Pelagicoccus sp. SDUM812003: one gene and its partner. The protein of the gene in region 2 interacts with the protein of the main gene of each other region in a pairwise test. Links are inferred from orthologs where the notes say so. Each region holds a gene or a part of one and is shown on either strand. Other genes may lie near its edges. The genes, in order: nusG and rho.

Region 1 (9,492 bases), on a different replicon or contig from region 2:
CGGCAACCTTAAGGATGTTGTTCTTGATTACGTGGAACTCGGCCTCTTCCTTGTTGAGCTCGTCGCGGAGCTCAGCGATGTCGACCACGGTGGCTCGCTCGTAATTGGCGAGGAACATGTAGTCGGACTTGTCGAGGTGAGTGTTTACTTCTTCAACGAGAAATTTCTTTTCAGGTCTCATGGTATGCGATCCTCCTGGGCTTAGTATTTCGCGAACTCCGAACCGGCGAGCTTGATGCCAGGAGTCTGGGTTGCGGAAATGTAGACGCTCTTGATGTAGCGGCCCTTGAATACGGACGGACGAGCCTTGCCTACGGCTTCCAAAAGCGCACCGAGGTTTTCAGCCACCTGCTCGTTGTTGAAAGAACGCTTGCCGACGCCGACGCCGAGAGAGGCGTTCTTGTCGACCTTGTACTCGACGCGACCAGCCATCACTTCGTTGATCGCCTTGGCGATGTCGTCGGAAACGGTGCCAGCCTTCGGGTTCGGCATGAGGCCTTTCGGTCCGAGCACGCGAGCGATCTTGCGCACTTCCTTCATGGCGTCCGGAGTGGCGACGGCCACGTCGAAGTCGAACCAGCCACCCTGAACTTTGGCGATCATGTCTTCGAGACCCGCTTCGGTGGCCCCGGCGGCCTTGGCCGCTTCAGGATCCGAAGTGAATGCGAGAACGCGCACCGTCTTGCCGCTGCCGTGGGGAAGCATCACCGTGCCACGCACCATCTCGTTGCCCTTGCGGGGATCGACGCCGAGCTTCATCGAGATTTCGATGGTCTCGTCGAACTTCGCCTTAGGCAACTTAGCCAAGACCTCTACAGCCTCGGCGATCGTGTATTCCTTGCTAAGATCGGCAGCTTCAGACGCTGCGCGAAACTTCTTGGATAGTTTTACCATTTAGTACTCCTTGCGGTGCGAACGCCTGCACGGCTCCCGCGTTGAGGTTTGTTTGCTGTGTTAGCCCTCTACTTCGATACCCATGGAACGAGCGGTACCTTCGATGATACGCGCCGCCATTTCCGGGTCCGAAGCGTTGAGATCGGCTTTCTTGGTTTCGACGATCTCGAGAATCTGAGCTTTCGTGACCTTGCCAACCTTGTCGCGGTTGGGAACGCCCGAGCCCTTGGCCAGACCGGCCGCCTTCTTGAGAAGCACGGATGCTGGAGGGGACTTCAGTACGAAAGTGAAAGACTTGTCCTGATAGACAGTGATTACGACAGGGAGGATCAGACCCGCCTTGTCCTGCGTCTTCGCATTGTACTCCTTGCAGAAGGCCATGATGTTGACCCCAGCCGCGCCAAGGGCTGGACCAACGGGAGGCGCTGGATTGGCGCCGCCGGCAGGGAGTTGTAGGCGAATGGTTCCTGTGACTTTCTTTGCCATTTGTTTAGCTTGTTAAGCGTTCGACTTGCCAATACTCCAGCTCGACTGGAGTGAATCTTCCGAAGATCGAGACCGACACCTTGAGCTTGCCCTTTTCCGGGTCGATCTCGTCGATGCGGCCATTGAGGTTGAGGAACGGGCCATCCGTAATCTTGACCTCTTCTCCAACCTCGAACTGTACCTTCGGTGTTTCCTTGCCCGTGGCGGCTTCCACTTGCCGGAGAATCGTGTCGATCTCCGACTTTTTGAGAGGCGTTGGACGGTCTCCGCCTACGAAATTGATGACGCCCGCGGTTTCGCGAACGAAGTACCAAGGCTTGTTCATCAGCTTTCCGTTCTCATCGTATAGACGCATGTGAACGAATGCGTAGCCTGGATAGAACTTGCGCACCATCTGAGTCTTCTTGCCGTTCTTGACTTCCGTCACGGTCTCAGTGGGCACGAGGACTTCGAATACGTAGTCCTCCATCTCCTCTTCGGCGATGAACTTGTCCAGGTAGCGCTTTACCTTCCCTTCCTGATTGGAAAGGGTCTGAATAACGTACCAAGCGGCGCCTGACTTTGCGCTGGTTTCAGCCATGGGGAGAGTGTTGGAGTTCGAGTGTTTAGCGCATCCAGCTCGTGAACAGGTTGACCACGTTCGCGAGAGAGAAGTCGGATACGGCGATGAAAATACCCATGATCGCGATCGCGATCAGCACAACCACAGTGGACTCGCGCAGCTCGGCGAAAGAAGGCCAGCTGGACTTCTTGAGCTCCGTAATCGTTTCACCGGTGAAGATGCGAATGCTGCGAAATGGATTTTTCATTTATAAAAAGATGGCAGGGCAGGAGGGACTCGAACCCCCAACCCTCGGTTTTGGAGACCGATGCTCTACCAATTGAGCCACTACCCTATGCCAATAAAAACCAAATACAATCGCCGGAACCCGAGGGACGGGCTCCGGCAAAGGAAATTAACTATTCGAAAATCGACTACTCGACGATCTCGGTGATACGACCAGCACCGATGGTACGACCGCCTTCGCGGATCGCGAAGCGCTGACCAGCTTCCATCGCGATCGGCTTGGTGAGGTCAACTTCGATGGAGATGTTGTCGCCTGGCATTACCATTTCGACACCTTCCGGAAGCTGGCATACACCAGTCACGTCAGTCGTACGGAAGTAGAACTGAGGACGGTAGCCGTTGAAGAATGGAGTGTGACGTCCGCCTTCTTCCTTGGAAAGGACGTAGATCTCAGCCTTGCCCTTGTGGTGAGGAGTGATCGAACCTGGCTTGGCGAGCACCTGACCGCGCTCGATAGCGTCCTTGTCGATACCGCGAAGAAGGATGCCAACGTTGTCGCCAGCCTGACCTTGGTCGAGCATCTTGCGGAACATTTCAACGCCGGTGACAGTGGACTTCTGAGTGTCCTTGAGACCGACGATCTCAACTTCCTCACCCACCTTGATCACACCACGCTCGATACGGCCGGTAGCGACGGTACCACGACCAGTGATGGAGAAAACGTCTTCGACAGACATCAAGAAAGGCTTGTCGACTTCGCGCTCCGGCTCGGGGATGTCGGCGTCGATAGCGTCCATGAGAGCCTGGATGTGAGCCTTGCCTTCGTCGGTGCCTTCGAGGGCCTGAGCAGCGGAACCACGGATAACGGTGGTGTCGTCGCCTGGGAAATCGTACTTGTCGAGCAGTTCGCGAACTTCCATTTCGACGAGCTCGAGAAGCTCTTCGTCGTCGATGAGGTCACACTTGTTGAGGAATACCACGATCTTCGGTACACCTACCTGACGAGCGAGAAGGATGTGCTCGCGAGTCTGCGGCATCGGGCCGTCTGCAGCGCTCACAACGAGGATCGCTCCGTCCATCTGAGCCGCGCCAGTGATCATGTTCTTAACGAAGTCAGCGTGGCCTGGGCAGTCTACGTGAGCGTAGTGACGCTTGTCGGACTCGTACTCAACGTGGGCGACGGAGATGGTTACGATCTTGGAGTCGTCACGAACGGTACCACCCTTAGCGATGTCCGCGTAGCTCTTGAGCTCTGCAAGACCCTTGGACGCCTGCACTGCCAAGATAGAAGTGGTCAGCGTGGTTTTGCCGTGGTCAACGTGACCGATAGTGCCGACGTTAACGTGTGGTTTCGTTCTTTCGAAGGTTCCTTTAGCCATTTTTGGTTGTGAGTTATGTTAGTTTTAAAAATTGGTCCCAGATGTGCTTAGACCCACCGGAGGAACCTGCCGATCCCGAAATGGAGCCCTCGAGCGGACTTGAACCGCCGACCTCGTCCTTACCAAGGACGCGCTCTACCGGCTGAGCTACAAGGGCATTCCGAGAAGTGGATCTGAAAAAAAAGAAACGAGAACATGCGCAGCGGGTTTTTACCCGTCAACTACAATATCAGAAAAATTCGAAGGGTTTTCACGGGACCACCTGCAATAGGTACACTCCATCCTCAAGTTGTTTAAGATCAGGAAAATAACTCTTCGCGATCCCCCGTAAACGCTGGTCGACCTCGTCAAAACCAGAACTCTCCAGCACCGAGAGCCCGCCTACAAGAAAGCTTTTCTCGACGACCGCCATGAATGTGGCGATGCCCCAGGCGGGCCATTGCTCGGTGAGCGAGGCGATCTCGTTGCTATATATAAAGGTCTGCGAAATCTCTCTGCCCGTCCCGGGATCGGTCAGCGTGAGCAAGGCCCCCTCCTCCTGCTGATAGTCCGATTCGAACTCCGTTCTACCGAGCTGATGAAAAAGCGGCAGGTCGAAGTTCACCTGAGCCAAGGAGAGGCGGTCGTAGTTGGCCGCGGCTATTCCGAAATCGTCTACATAGTTGCCATCCTCCAACTCGAACATGGGCGAGAAATCGGTGAAGATGGCTCCCTCCTCCTCCAGAGTGTTGGTCAGGTAGCGGGCGTTGGACGCGTTCCAGCGCGTCGGCAGCAGCAAGGGCCGCGGATCGAACAAGGTCATGCGCTGGGTCAGCAGGTCCGACTCCTCCGTGGTTTCCTGGTCGAGGTATCGGATTTCGGTGAACTGACGGGTCTCGCGGCGCAGGGATCGGTTCGAATCCATGGTCAAGGAAACGCTCCAGTAGAGGGCCAAATGGAACAGCAACGCGAAACTGCACGCGACAGTCCAGCGCAGGGTCCTGCCAAAACGACGCTTCCCGGCGCGAACGCTCATCGAATTCCGACTCCTCCCCCTTCCACACGCTGCTCCTCGGTGGCCAGCTGCACCCGAGCATAGCCGGCGCTGATGGCAAGTTCGCACAAGGAACTCAGCGTCTGCATGGATACCCGCACATCCGCTTTCACCAGCAGTGTGGCACCCGCCTGAGCCGGTCCGCGCTCTTCCAGCAGCTTGCCCAGCGATACCAGATCCAGCACGCTATCCTTGAAGAAGATCATTTCCTCCCCTTTCACCTCAGTGACGGTGATCACTTCGTAGACCGACGCGATCGCCACCTGAGAGCTTTGCGCTTCGGGCAAGGCCAAGGTCACTCCCGGCGCCATGACGAACTTCGAGCTGAAAAGAGCGAAAAAGAGCCCGATGGCGCACAGGTCGACGAAGGGCCAAAAACTCAGCCGGGCTCGTCTAGGCAGTTCGCGTTCAAGCTCAAGCATCGCCTTCCGTCTCCTTTTCCGTCGGTAGTGACACTGGCTCCGAGCGGTGCTTCGCCCGGGCGAACATCACCATGAGTTCCTGAGCCAGCCACTCCATCTCGTGGGCCACGGAGCGAATTCTGCCGACGAGGAAATGATGCGCCAAGATTGCTACCGCCCCCAAGGCCAGACCGGTAGCCGTGCTCACCAAGGCCTGCCAACCGCCACTTGCCAATTGCCCAGCATGCACATAGACGCCCTGACGCTCGTATTGCATGAAACTGTCGATCATGCCGATCACCGTGCCCAGCACGCCGAAGATGGGAGCGACCTGAGCGATTGCGTACAAGGCCCCGATACGCCGCTTCACTGGGCCGAGCTCCACCACGGCCGCTTCGCGCACGACCTCCCGGATTTCCGCATCGCTCTCGCGAAAGTGCATCAGTCCCGCCTTCACCATCGCCGCCGCTGGGCCTGGCGTGTCCTGGCAGATGGTCAAGGCCTCGATCAGCCGGCCCTTGGTCAAGGAATTCTCGATGCCGGAGAGGAACTCCTTGGATCGAATCTGATGGCGATGCAAAAACAGCAGACGCTCCACGAACACCACGAGAGCCACCAGACTCAATGCGAATAGGGGCCACATCACCAGGCCGCCTTGGCGAAAGGTGTCGAACAACTCGATCTGCAGAGATTCCATCGATAAAACGCGTTGAGGTAAAATTCAGAACAAAACCGCCAGAGCGCTGGCCATAGCAACTCAATTCTCCAGCGGTTCACGCAAGGGCTCGAGCCTCACGCGAGCCAGCTCTCGCCCGTACAGACGGTGCTGGATCACCACTTGGTAAAAGTCCATGGCCTTGTCCACCTCGCCCTCCTCCTTCATGATTTCCGCCAGCGAGAACAAGCAGCGCGAAAGCCAGTAGCGGCCGTTGCGGGTAAGGAAGCGAAGCTGATTGTCGTCCAGGACCATGGAGTCGTAAAGGGACCACAGCACCTGCTTGGCCTTGTCCACCTCCCCTCGAGTCCGCCACGCTTGACCAAGCTTGAAGCCAGCTTCGACCCGCAGGTCCAACGGGGCGTTGGAAGAGGTTTCCGGCAGGTCCATCAGCAGCTCCAAACGCGAAATCGCCGCCCCGAACTTGCGCGGATCCTTGTCCGCCTGAGCGATCAGCGTGTCGGCCATCGAGAGCTGGGCCAGAAAGCGGTCAGGACGATCCGCATACTCGTTTTCCAGCAAGTAGTAGATGCGCTCCGCGGAATCGAACTTGTTCAAACGGCGCAGCAGATCGGCCTGCATCAGCCGAGCTCGATACACCATCTCGCTCTCCGGATAGTCGTTCACGATGCGCTGCAGCAGCTTGTTGGCCTCGTCGAGATAGGCGTCCTCCCCACGTTGCTCGGCATTGAGCGCCGCTTCGAAAAGCGCTGTCGGAGCCAGGCGATTGTCGCGGTACTCGTCGGCGAGCGACACCAGCAGCTGCTGGGCCTCGACAGTGCGATTGATCGAGGAGAGGTAGCGCGCCTGGGCGATGTAGGAAAACAGAGCCGGCTCCGAACCAGCGTATTCCTGTCGCAAACGCTCCAGCAGCGCCACCGCGGCCTCAGGCTCGATCAGAGCGAATCGCGACTCGGCTAGCGACAGCAGGCAGCTCGCGCGCACCCGCCCCAAAAGATCCGCGTCGACCTGGTCCGCTTGCTCGCTCTGAGCGAAAGCGTCCACCATTTCCACCCATTCCACAGTGTCCTCCGGCTCGCCCGCCACGGACGACAAACGGGCCGCCAGCCAGAGCATGCGAAGATGAAGCTCCGGCGACTCCTCCGTACCCCCGATGGCGAACTGGACCCGCTCGTACGCTTCCGAGACGCGCTGCACGCGGCGCATCTCGTTGATCGCCTTCCATTCCGCCCGCCAAATCATCTCGTCCCCGGCCAGCACCCGCAGCTCCGGATTGTCGATCGAAGCCAAAGCCTGCTCCAACTGGCCCGCACCGAGACGAGCATAGATCAGCTGGAAAAACAACGGCCCGCCGTCGGAGGGGTTGCTCACATTGCTCAAGGCGTTGGCGTAGGCCTCAGCCGCGTTGCGAAAGTCCTCCCGCGTGTTCGACTGCAGCCCAGCCCGCAAGTAGCAGTCCGCAATCAAAGCCGAAAGGCGAGAGTCGACGGTCAGGTCGGCGAACTCGTCGCGCATCTGCTGCAGGTAGCTCGCCGCCGTTCGGTAGCGATTTCGATTCCAGGCCGAAGAGGCTTGAAGGGCCAGCATGCCGCGCCGATAGCTCGAGCCTGGAAACCGCTGCCCCAAGGTAGCCGCATCCTCCTCAGCCCCGACGTAATCCTCCTCCATGAACCGAAACACCGCTCGATAGTAAAGCGCCTGGTCCACCAAGGCATGCCGATCTCCCAAGGCGATCAGTTCGTCCAACACCGCCCTGAGCAGCTCGTGATCCGCCGACTCCTCCACGCGAGCCCGACTGAACACCTGCTGCAAGGCGATCGTCATCAACTCCGGGAATCGGTTCTCGAAAATCAGCTCGCGAAAGGCCTGACCGCCCTCAAGCCGATCCAGGCCAGCCGCCATGGTGGCCAGCAAACGGAACTGGGCCCGGATACGCGGCAACTCCGGCGGCACCTGCTCGAGACGGGAACGAATCAGCTGGATGGCCTGCTCCACACGTCCATTGTCGAACAGCGCTACTGCAAGCTGCTGGGCGTAGAGGTAGCCGACCTCGCGCTCCGCGTTCTCCAACATGGCATTCTGCAGCTGGGCGATGGTCTCCGCTCCCGCGGCCCGCGTCTTCAAACGGCTTCGAAACACCAGCAGGCTGATCTGAGCCCCCAAGGCGGGCGACTCCTCATCAGCCAGCTCCCGGGCCCTCGCATAAGCCTCGCTGCCCGCTTGCAGCCCGCTTTCATTCGTCTGCACCCAGCCCCGCAAAAACCAGTACCACGCTCCATCTCCAGAGCGCAGCGCCTCCCGCTTCACCTTGGCAAGGTGGCGCTTCACCGCGTCGACATCGATTTCAGCGAAGGCGATCATCGCCCGCCTCAAGGCCACCCGGGAAACCGCTCCGCCTTCAGCTCGCCCTTGCAGACCGTCCAAACGCTCGGCCGCCTCGATCCAGCGCGACTGCGCCAGCAAAGCGTCGATCTCGACGAAGCGGTTGCCGATCCACAAATCGCCAGCAGCCAGACTCTCCCCCGCATCGCGAGCCAAATCAAAGGCAACGTCATACAAGCCGACCCCCAACGCCCGCCGAGCGCTGGCAGCCTTCAAAATCGCGTCCCGCTCAGCTCGAGCAGACTCCACCGGATCGCCCTGGGTGAACGGTATGTCCCCATCCAAATCCAGCTCCTGGCCGCCCAGCGAACAAAGCGAAATCGGCAGCCAGACGACCACGCGCAACAAGCGAAGGAAGCCCCCTCGCTTGGGCGAACGAAAACGATGGATTGAGAAAAGCGAAGCCATAGCGATTAATCCGTCCTCACCGAAACGGTCAAAAATCGATCCCTAGACCCGGATTCGACCTAAATGTGGCGCGAATCCGATTCATCTTTCTGGGAGTAGCCACTGTCCTGACGCTGGTGGTTCACCTTGTTCTTCGCCACGTAAGCGGCGAAAACGTCGTCCGCGCTCATGCCCAGCGTCTGAGCCAACGAAATGAGAAAATGGAAAAGGTCGATCACCTCCACCCTGGCGTTCTGCTTGTCAAACTCCTGGTATTTCGCCCACCACTTCCACGGCACCGAATCGATCAGCTCGCAAATCTCCTGCTGCATGGCCCGCGTGTAGTTGAGCACCCACTCGGTCTGCTTTTCCTCTCCGATGTCCTTGAGGTTCACGCCGATACGCGCGTTCAGCTCCTCCTGCATCTCGAAAATCCGCTCAAGCTTGTCCATAAGCCTCGGTCACTAGCCCCCTAGGCCAGACCACGCAAGGCCCAAGGCATTTAAGTTTGAACTTTTCACTTCTATAGTAAAGTACCTAAAACGCGGCAGCAAAAGGGCCCCACCACGCCGACTCGCTCGGCCCGCCGCATCACACACCGCGAGTCGCCCGCTCAGTCGAAGCAAATACCGACTGACCAACGAGTAACAACATGTCACACACAGAAGAACCAAACAAATCGACGCCAGAGCAGGAGGAGCCGCAAAGCCCCGCTAACGTCGCGGCCGACGACGATCTCGGAATCGTCGACGCCATGAAGCCGCCCTCCGCCCCGTCGACCGACAAGCCGATCCGTTACGGCACACGCAAGCAACGCGCAGGCGCCGAAGCGCCCGCCGTCACCTCACTCAACTCGATCAAAACGTTCGAAGAAGAGGAGATCGAAATGGACGATCTCCCGATCCGCGCCAACGCGCCCGAACACCTGATCGACTCGAGACCAAACCCGAGCGAACGACGCGAACGTGATGGCGAAGAACGCCCACGCCGCCAACGCCGCTCGCGCGAGGAACACCCCGGCAACGACCGCCGCAGACGCTCCTCGGAAACGCCTTCCGAAACCGATT
Region 2 (9,494 bases):
AGCAGGTAGTCGACGTAGATGTCGTAGGGGATGAGGTTGTAGAACTGCCCTTCGAACACCCGCGTGAACATGGTTTGCACCGAGGTGGAGTGGTTGTGCACCGTGACCACCCGGTCGACGCCGGCCAGCTTCAGCATCTCCGCGTAGAGCTTCGCGGTGAAAGGCTGGCCATCGAACTTCTTCAGGTCGTCGGTGTCGCGCTCGAAGCCGGTTTCCCCCAAATCGGGGCGGGCTCCGCGGTCCTGGGCGCTGTAGTAGAGATCCGGCTCCACCAGCGTGACCTTCGACGCCCCGTTTTCCTTGGCCGCTCGAGCGATCATGAGCGTGCGCATGGCGAGGCTTTGCCTGCTCATGTTCGGATTGCTGGTGCTGACGATGATGATGCTCTTGCCCTGCAGCTTGTTGCCGATATTCGAGCGGTCGTTTTCGTCGGAAATGAAGCGGGGGCAGAATTCCGAGTTGGCGAACAGCTTCATGCTGATCATGTCGGACACGTCCTCCAGTTGCCCCATGGCGAACGCCACGTCGATGGCGAAAGGGTCATCCGAAGAGTTACCAACGACGATGTGTTTCGGTTCGTTCTCTTTCACAGCTCTCAAATCTAAACAATAGACGCGTTCCTAGAAAAGTCACCCCGCGCCGCATATTTCGGACTGCATCGTCGGGGCTGAATTTGTCGATACGAAAAAGCGGGCCCGCGGGCCCGCTCGGAAAAAATCCGTCGCCTTGGCGAAAAACGCGTGGCGGCGGCTAGTCCTGGGCCTGCAATTGCTTGACCACGCTCAGGTCCTCCAAGGTGGTGGTGTCCTGCTTGATCTCCTTGCCGACCGCGATGTCCTTGAGCAGGCGCCGCATGATCTTGCCGCTGCGCGTTTTCGGCAAGGCCGCGGCGAAGCGAATCTCATCCGGCTTGGAATGCGCTCCGATTTCGTGCCCCACGTGGTCGCGCAGCTCGCGACGCAATTCGTCGGTGCCTTCGAGTCCTTGCTTAAGGGTCACGAAACACACGATGGCGTTGCCCTTGATGTCGTGCGGACGGCCGACGACGGCAGCCTCCGCGACCGAGGGATGACTCACCAAAGCGCTTTCCACTTCGGCGGTGCCGATGCGGTGTCCTGAAACGTTCAATACGTCGTCGATGCGACCGATGATCCAGAAGTAGCCGTCCTTGTCCTGCTTGCAGCCGTCGCCACAGAAATAGACGCCCTTGTATTCGCTCCAGTAGACTTTCTTGTAGCGCTTGTTGTCGCCGTAAAGCGTGCGCAGCATGGAAGGCCACGGCGTGGTGAGCACCAGCTTGCCGTTTTCCCCCTTCTTCACCTCGTTTCCCGCGTCATCGAAAACCTTGGGCACCACGCCAAAGAAAGGAAGTCCTGCCGAGCCGGGCTTCGAAGGGGCCGCTCCTGGGAGCGTAGTGATCATGATACCGCCCGTTTCGGTCTGCCACCATGTATCCACAATTGGACAACGCTCGCCGCCAATGGTTTTATAGTACCAGCGCCAAGCCTCCGGGTTGATGGGCTCGCCCACGGTGCCGAGAAGGCGCAGGGAGCTGAGATCATGTTTCTTGATCGGCTCGTCGCCCCACTTCATGAAAGCGCGAATCGCAGTCGGGGCGGTGTAGAAGATGGTCACGCGGTGGCGTTCCACGATATCCCAAAATCGGTCGACCTCCGGGTAGTTGGGAGCTCCTTCGTAGATCACGTTGGTCGCTCCGTTGCTGAGGATGCCGTAGGTCACGTAGCTGTGGCCGGTGATCCAGCCGATATCCGCAGTGCACCAGTAGGTATCGGTTTCCTTAAGATCGAAAACGTACTTCGACGTCATGGTGGTTCCCAGCAGGTAGCCGCCGCTGGTGTGCAGCACGCCCTTCGGCTTCCCCGTGCTCCCGCTGGTATAAAGGACGAACAACGGCGTCTCCGAATCGAACGCCTTGGCGGCGTGCTTGTGGCTGGCGTCGTTCATCAGGGTGTGATACCAAACATCGCGTCCTACTTTCATGGATACGCGGTGTCCGATATGCTTGACCACGACTACGTTGGTGATGCTCGGGCAACCCTTGACCGCGTCGTCGACGTTCTTCTTGAGCTCCACCACGGAGCCGCGGCGCCAGCCGCCATCCGCGGTCACGATGACCTTCGCTTGGCAATCGTTGACGCGATCCTTGATGGACTCGGAGCTGAATCCGCCGAAAATCACCGTGTGCACAGCGCCGATGCGAGCGCTGGCCAGCATGGCCACCACCGCTTCGCAATTCATCGGCATGTAGATGGCGATACGGTCGCCTTTCTTCACTCCGAGGCCCGTCAACACGTTGGCGAACTTGCAAACCTCCACATGGAGCTGCTTGTAGGTCAAGGTCTTCTGGTCGCCGGTCTCGCCTTCGAAAATCAGGGCGGCCTTGTTCTCCCGAGGGGTGCCGAGATGTCGGTCTACGCAGTTCTCGCAAACATTTAGCTTGCCTCCTACGAACCATTTGGCATGGGGTTCTTTCCACTCGAGCGTTTTACGCCATGGCTTGCGCCATTTCAGCAATTCTTTCGCTTGGGTATTCCAGAACTTTTCCGGAGCGTTTACAGACTCCGAGTAAAGCCGTTTATATTCGGCCAAACTCGAAATGGTAGCCTGCTTCTTAAATTCGGACGAAGGTGCAATTCTTTCACCATCCTTCGACGTAGAAGTGATCTTTTCTGCCACTAGGTCAATCCTCGCTGGTTAGGGTTATTGGGGTTAAGCACAAGCCCCTACATTGCCGCCCTTTCCCCCTCCCGGTCAAGCCTCGGAAAGCACTGACGCACTATACTTTATACACGGATTGGATACGAACCACGACTCTCAACCCTCATCGGTCGCGTATTCGGTTTTCGATACACTCCTAATCAGCCTCCCAACAACGCTTCTCAATGGATAGCGAAAACGAGCAAACAGACAATACCATCACCGTCGAGGGCGTCCTCGAAGTCACTAAGAAGAAGACCGGCCAGCTGCTCGACATGAGCAAAAACGGCCGCCAGCGCCCCACCGATCCATTCGTACCCAAGGAGTTGATCCGCCGCTTCAAGCTCCGTTCCGGAAACTACATCGTCGCTCAAGCCACCGCGGATCCCCGCTTCCAGAACCCTAAGGTTCGCTACGTGGAAAGCGTGGACGGCATGCCGGTGGACGAGCGCCGAAAGGTGATGCCCTTCACCCAGCTCACCACCATCACGCCGGAGGAGCAGATTCGTCTGGAAACCGATGGCAAGCGCATGACCACTCGCGCCATGGACCTCTTCTGCCCCATCGGCAAAGGCACCCGCGGTCTTATCGTGGCCCCGCCACGAACAGGCAAGACCACCTTGCTCACTCACATCGCCCAAGGCATCAACGCCAACCACCCGGAGATCCACCTGATGATCCTGCTGGTCGACGAGCGCCCGGAGGAAGTGACCGATTTCCGCAGAAACATCGAGGCGGAAGTCTGGGCCTCCTCCAATGACGAGGATCTGCAAAGCCACCTGCGCGTAGCCGACCTCTGCATCGAGCGGGCCAAGTGCCTGGTGGAATGCGGCAAGGACGTGGTCATCCTGATGGACTCCATCACTCGACTGGCTCGCGCTCACAATTCCGCCAAGAAGTCCGGACGCACCATGTCAGGCGGTCTGGACATCCGGGCCTTGGAAAAGCCGCGTCAGATCTTCGCGGCGGCTCGCAACACCGAAGAAGCCGGCAGCCTGACCATCGTAGCTTCCGCCCTGATCGAAACCGGCAGCCGCATGGACGAACTCATCTTCCAGGAATTCAAGGGCACCGGCAACATGGAGATGGTGCTCAACCGCAAGATCGCCGACATGCGCATCTACCCAGCCATGGACATCGCCACCTCCGGCACCCGCCGCGAGGAGCTGCTCATCCCGGAAGAAAAGCTCGAAGGCATCCACTTCTTCCGCCGCGCCCTGGTTCAGCAAAAGCCCGAAGAGGCCGCCGAAACCATGCTCACTCGACTCTCCAAGACTGAATCCAATCAAGACCTCCTCGATCTGATCAGTCGTTAAAACGGCGCCAAGAGCGCCATCTCTACATAATAAACCCCTTGCGAAGCGCTTAACGCTTGATCTGCCACAAGGACTCGCAAGAAAAAGAACGTTTCCTCTGTCGTCCGCCCCTAAGCGGACACCATCACAGTTCTCTCTCTCTATGGATAGTTTCTCCGAACAGTGCCTCGACATGGCTCGCTCCATGCTCAGCCACAATTTGGATTCCATCAATCCCGATGGAACCATCACACCTGTCGAAGGTGAAGATTCGCGTCTGGATGAATCAGGTCACGCTGCTCTAGCCATCGGAGAGTTCTATCGGGCAACCGGAGAAACCGAGCTGGACGGCAAGGACCTGATCGATCTCGCGGCTCGTTGCATCACCGCCCAGGCCTTCCGCGATCCCCCGCAGGAAAACGGCTTGGCCTACGCCGCCCTCGGCCTGCTCTCCTTCGGTCCATCCAAGGAGCGCAACCCGGTCTGGGAGCGCCTGGTGGACGAGACCCGCGAGCACCTCGATCGTCTGCTGCTCAACCGCAGCGACTACAACAACCACTGGCAGGCCTTCAACATCGCCAAGGCCGTATGCCGCTTCTCCCTCGGTCTTTCCAAGAAGGACGAGACCGGCCGCCTCATCGAGCGCTTCCTTTCCCGCATCCAAGAGACCAGCTCCAACGGCTACTTCGACGACGTGGACGAAGAAGGCATCGGCGGCTCCTTCTCCCTCTACGGCGTGATGTCCTTCGTTTTCATCCGCCAGGCCCTGCAGCTGCATAGCAACCCCGGCCTGCGCGACCGCAAGCTCCCTTCGCTGCGCACCTTCGCCGAAAAGTACATCAAGCTGCTTCCCGATCTGGTGCGCGAAGACGGTCTGGGCTGGTCCTTCTCCAACAACGGCGGCGCCTACGGCCAGATGCACCTCATCAGCCTGCTCATGCAAGGCTTCCGCGACGGCTGGGTTCCCGAAGACAAGAAGAGCAAGTACTTCGACCTGCTGCGTCGCCTGTTCTATAACTTCTACGTGACCTTCCTCGACCAGGAGCACGGCTACCTGGTGGTTCGCGACGAGGAGCGCACCGCCTACCCGAAGCACACCACCCGTTTGGCCAACTTCGACGGAGCTCGCTACCTCAGCCAATGGTCGCGTCTCTCCAAGCAGATCGACGCTCCGCCCGCCGCGGCCCCAGAGCCGTTCAAGTCCGGCTGCCGCTTCGTCATCTTCGACAAGTCCAACAAGAAGGAACAAGGCCTCCTGCTCTACCGCAACGTGGACTCCGGGCTGCAGCTGCAGATGCCGCTGATCTCTTCCAATGGGACTCCCACCGCGGACTGCCTTCCCTTCCCGCACTCGCCGGGCGTCTTCGACTGGCCGAACAACAGCTACCTGCCTATCATGGTGCCGGAGCTGACCGTTGGCGAAAACGTGTTCGTGCCTGCCTACTACGGCAAGAAGTGCACCACTGGCCTCGGCTTCAAGCGCTCCTTCTACTTCCGCTACGAGCAGCCGGAGTTCATCAACACCGAAGAGAAGATCGTTCCGGGTCTGGGCACCGTGAAGGTCAACTGGACCTTCGCTGGCAACCAGATCTCCTGCGAGTTCATCTACACGGTGAAGAACCAGATCACCCTCGATCGCTTCCGCTACGTGCTGGCCATCGGATCTCCGCACTCCCGCTACCGCGTGGACTCCTGCCCGATGCTTGGCGCGGAAGGCCTGCGCTGCACCGTGCAGAAGGACGACTTCCAGGGCACCTGGAAGGAGACCGAAGTGGTGACCAACGACCGCAACTACCGGACCAACTACGGAAACCTGCACTACCTGCAGATCCTCGAGCGCGACCATCCGCTCATCATGCGTCCCGGTCAGACCTACCGCTTCGCCGCCTCCTTCGATCCCGACATCATCGCCGTCGGCGAAACCGAATAGGCGCTTCGCCGCCCGTCGCCTCCCTTTGCAAACGCCGCGTCTTCGGATGCGGCGTTTTCGTTTGGGGTCTTCTGCCAACGAGGCATCCGTAGTGTTACGAAACATTTGCAGTTGCGCTGCAGAGCGAATACGCTGCCCAGTCGCATGCCCCCTTCTCTCCTCCGCTTCCTTGGACTAGCAGCGATTGTCGCTGGTCTGCTCCTTCGTTCCCTCTATGGCGAGCAGCCCTACTCGCCTGCCCGAACCGATCCGAACCTGGAGAGTTGGCGCTGGACGGAGTTTCCCTTTCTCGACGGTCGCGGAGTGTCTTACATGACCGAATCTCCGGCAAACACCTTCTGGTTTGGCGGAGCCGGATCCATCTACCGCTACGACGGCTACGAAGTGCGCGAATTCGGTCCGGCAACCGGCTTCCTCGGGACCGCGACCCTCAGTCTCGAAACCTCGCCCTCCGGCGACCTCTACGCTGGAAGCGATCAAGGGCTCTTCCGATTCGAAGGGGAGCGGTGGATACCCGTGCTCGCAAGCCACACGCCGGGACGCGTGCAGATCCGAGAAATCAGCTTTCTGCCCGACGGCGCCGTGCTGGTAGGCATCGGCGAGAGAGAAGAGAACGAAGACACGCCTCGAAACTGGCATGGCCTAGGCCTCATTCGAGGCGACCAGATGAAACTCTACTCCGCCGCCACCCCTGCCAGAGACGACTTCTACGGCACGGTCCAGAACCTGACAGCGGTTTCTCCACCCGAGGAAATCGGTATCATGATGTCGGATACGAAAGAGCTAAACGTCACCTCGAGTCTCGTGGCCAGCGATGGATCCGTCTACGCGGTGATCTCGAAAAACAATGGCGACAACAACCACATCGCGCGTTTCGCCTACGCGCCAGACTCCTTCGAGCTCACGCTGCAAGACGCCTTCTTCCGGGCCGATGGGATCAGCATCGATAGCCTATCGAACCTCATCGAGAGCGAAGACGGCGAGATTTGGGCAACCAGCAACAGCGCTGTGAGCGGGATCAGCCGCTGGAACGGCTCCACTTGGTCGCATCTCCGGATCACGGACCATTTTCCCGGCTCCGAGCTGTTCTACCACTCCCTCCGGTCGAGCGACGGGGCCATTTGGGTAGACGGCTTCGGCCAGTACTTCGTGTTCCGCTCGGGAAGCTGGACCAAGTACGCGGCGCCAGAAGTCCCGCTCACCTCGAACAATCGCATCAACTTCTTCGAAGCGGCCGACGGGGCCATGTGGCTGATCGCTAGCAACTCCAAGGTCTTTCGACTGGACTACGCCAGCCGCAGCTGGAAAACCCTGAAGGGCCTCGCCTTTCAACTGGAAACGCCGGCTGGAGAGAGCTACTACTTGACCGAGGAGGGGCGCGTAGCGCGAGAGTCGGACGACGTCTGGACCAGCTACGGCACGGAGGACGGTCTCATCGACGCTCCCGTCAGGTTGTTTCTGACATCCTATGGCGAGCTGTGGGCCATCGGCAGCCACCGAAAAGACGCCGCCCTCTCCTATCGCGATTCGAAAGGAAACTGGAACATCCTTTCCTTTCCTAGCCTTTCCTGGGGGCTCGATCATCGGGCGGCGTTCGAAGACCGATCAGGCCGACTTTATTTCGCCGCGGCCGTCGACACCAGCCCCGAACAAGAGCCAGGCATCATCCGCTTCAATCGCCCCGTGGGAAGCAAGGAGGACTGGACGCTGCTGCGCAGCGATCCTCGAAACATCACCAAAGGCAGCTTCTATGGCTTAGGCCAGGACCCACAGGGCCGGATCTGGGTCGGCGGGCGTCCTCCCGTGATCGTTGAGAGCGACGCGCTGAAACGGACCAAGCAGTTCCCTCACCTCTCCACCTACGTCGACTACGTCTTCAACCAGCCCGACGGAGACTTGTGGCTGCTCACCCGCGATCAAGGCATTCTGCAAATAACCGACCACGGAGAGGTCTGGCATACCATCGACACCGACCTGCCCTCCCATTCGCTGATCTCCGGATTCGCCAGGAGCGGAGAGGATGTCTGGGTGGCCCTGTCCGACCAGATCGCCCACTTCGACGGTATCTCCTGGAGCAGCTTCATGCAGCTGCCTGAAGCGAACTACACGCGGGCAGGCGTGTTCATAAAAGACGGTCCCAGCGATGGCATACACATCGTGCAGGTCAGCAATCAATGGACGCGCCGAGCGCTCTACGATTCGCAGCCCGCAGAGATCGCGATCCCCTTCCAAACGCTCACCGCCTTCAAGGACAAGTCGGCGCCGCGCATCGAAATCACCCATTTCGAGCCCCAAGTCAGCGAACGCGGCAATACCTCCATAACCTGGCAGGCGGTGGACTACCTCGAAGCGACGCCCCGGGATAAAATCGAATACTCCTACAAGCTGAACGATCGCCAATGGACTCCCTTCGCCAGGCAGAACCACCAGATGTTTCTCGGCTTGCCTCACGGCTCGCACACCCTGCAGGTCAAGGCTAGGGATCACGGGTTCAACGTTTCCCCTGAGATCGCCGCCGTGACTTTCTCCGTGACAGCTCCCATCTGGAGGCAAACCTGGTTCCAAGCCACCATCGCCGTCCTCGTCGGACTTGTCATTTTCCTATGGATACTCACCCAAAGCCGGAACAACCGACTTCAGCTGCTGAACGCAAATCTATCCAAGGCCAACGAAAAACTGCAGCTCCAACGCGCGACCATCGAGTCCCAGAATAGGATCCTCCGCCAAGGCAAGTCCGACCTGGAGAAACGCGTGAGGGAGCGAACCAAGGACCTCGAGCAAGCGAAACGGAAAGCCGAAGAATCCGACCACCTCAAGTCGGCCTTTCTCGCCAACGTTTCGCACGAGATTCGCACCCCCATGAACGCCATCATCGGCTTCTCCGACCTGCTCATGGCCAGCACCCAGACCCAAGGCGAGCAGCGCGACTTCATTCGCACCATCCAAAACAGCGGAAAGGACCTTCTCAATCTCATAGACGACATCATCGAGATCTCCAAAATCGAGTCGGAAAAGATCGAAATTGAAACGCAGGACATATCCGTAGATTGGATACTTAGCCAGACCCACGATACCTTTCGCGGCGTCTTGACCAGCTTTGGCCGCGACAACCTGCAGTTTCTCGTCGCCAAGGAGGAGCTCCCGGAAGGCTGCATCCTGAATACGGACCCCGATCGGCTCAAGCAAGTGCTCAAGAACCTGATCAGCAACGCGATCAAATTCACCCCGGATGGCTACATCCAGCTGGGCTGCAGACCGACCGCTCAAGGAGACGCCTTGGAGTTCTCGGTGGAGGACTCGGGATTCGGCATCAAGAAGGAACAGCTTTCGCTCATCTTCGAACGCTTCCAAAAGGGCGACACCAATCTCGGCCACACCTACCGAGGAAGCGGGCTGGGGCTGGCGATCAGCCAAAACCTCGTCTCCAAGCTGGGCGGCGCCTTGCGAGTCGAGTCGGAGTATCAGAAAGGAAGTCGCTTCTATTTCTCTCTACCCTGGGATGGTAGAATTCGGCGCGACTTCGACGTTCCGCAGGCCGAAGCCCCGGAAAT

The links.
Region 1: the proteins of rho (region 2) and nusG interact in binary tests that used the Escherichia coli proteins (3 or more experiments, as listed by UniProt). The link is inferred for Pelagicoccus sp. SDUM812003 from one-to-one orthologs.

The regions. Positions count from the first base shown.
Region 1 is NZ_JARXHY010000014.1:151,487-160,978, forward strand. What follows is about bases 173-3,087. They hold nusG (transcription termination/antitermination protein NusG), read right to left. Parts: upstream 1,961-3,087; coding sequence 1,385-1,960; downstream 173-1,384. Other genes in these bases: rplJ (50S ribosomal protein L10), read right to left, coding at 173-181; rplA (50S ribosomal protein L1), read right to left, coding at 202-894; rplK (50S ribosomal protein L11), read right to left, coding at 955-1,380; secE (preprotein translocase subunit SecE), read right to left, coding at 1,986-2,189; tuf (elongation factor Tu), read right to left, coding at 2,356-3,087. In the rest of the region: more of rplJ, read right to left, coding at 1-172; more of tuf, read right to left, coding at 3,088-3,546; QEH54_RS17780 (hypothetical protein), read right to left, coding at 3,797-4,561; QEH54_RS17785 (biopolymer transporter ExbD), read right to left, coding at 4,558-5,001; QEH54_RS17790 (MotA/TolQ/ExbB proton channel family protein), read right to left, coding at 4,994-5,677; QEH54_RS17795 (hypothetical protein), read right to left, coding at 5,738-8,446; QEH54_RS17800 (dUTPase), read right to left, coding at 8,506-8,877; QEH54_RS17805 (hypothetical protein), read left to right, coding at 9,078-9,492. UniProt on the Escherichia coli protein: Part of the processive rRNA transcription and antitermination complex (rrnTAC). The complex forms an RNA-chaperone ring around the RNA exit tunnel of RNA polymerase (RNAP).
Region 2 is NZ_JARXHY010000007.1:213,882-223,375, reverse strand. What follows is about bases 2,052-4,968. They hold rho (transcription termination factor Rho), read left to right. Parts: upstream 2,052-2,903; coding sequence 2,904-4,034; downstream 4,035-4,968. Other genes in these bases: QEH54_RS11860 (hypothetical protein), read left to right, coding at 4,177-4,968; acs (acetate--CoA ligase), read right to left, coding at 2,052-2,697. Also shown: QEH54_RS11875 (ribose-phosphate pyrophosphokinase-like domain-containing protein), read right to left, coding at 1-590; more of acs, read right to left, coding at 751-2,051; more of QEH54_RS11860, read left to right, coding at 4,969-5,943; QEH54_RS11855 (ATP-binding protein), read left to right, coding at 6,088-9,494. UniProt on the Escherichia coli protein: Facilitates transcription termination by a mechanism that involves Rho binding to the nascent RNA, activation of Rho's RNA-dependent ATPase activity, and release of the mRNA from the DNA template.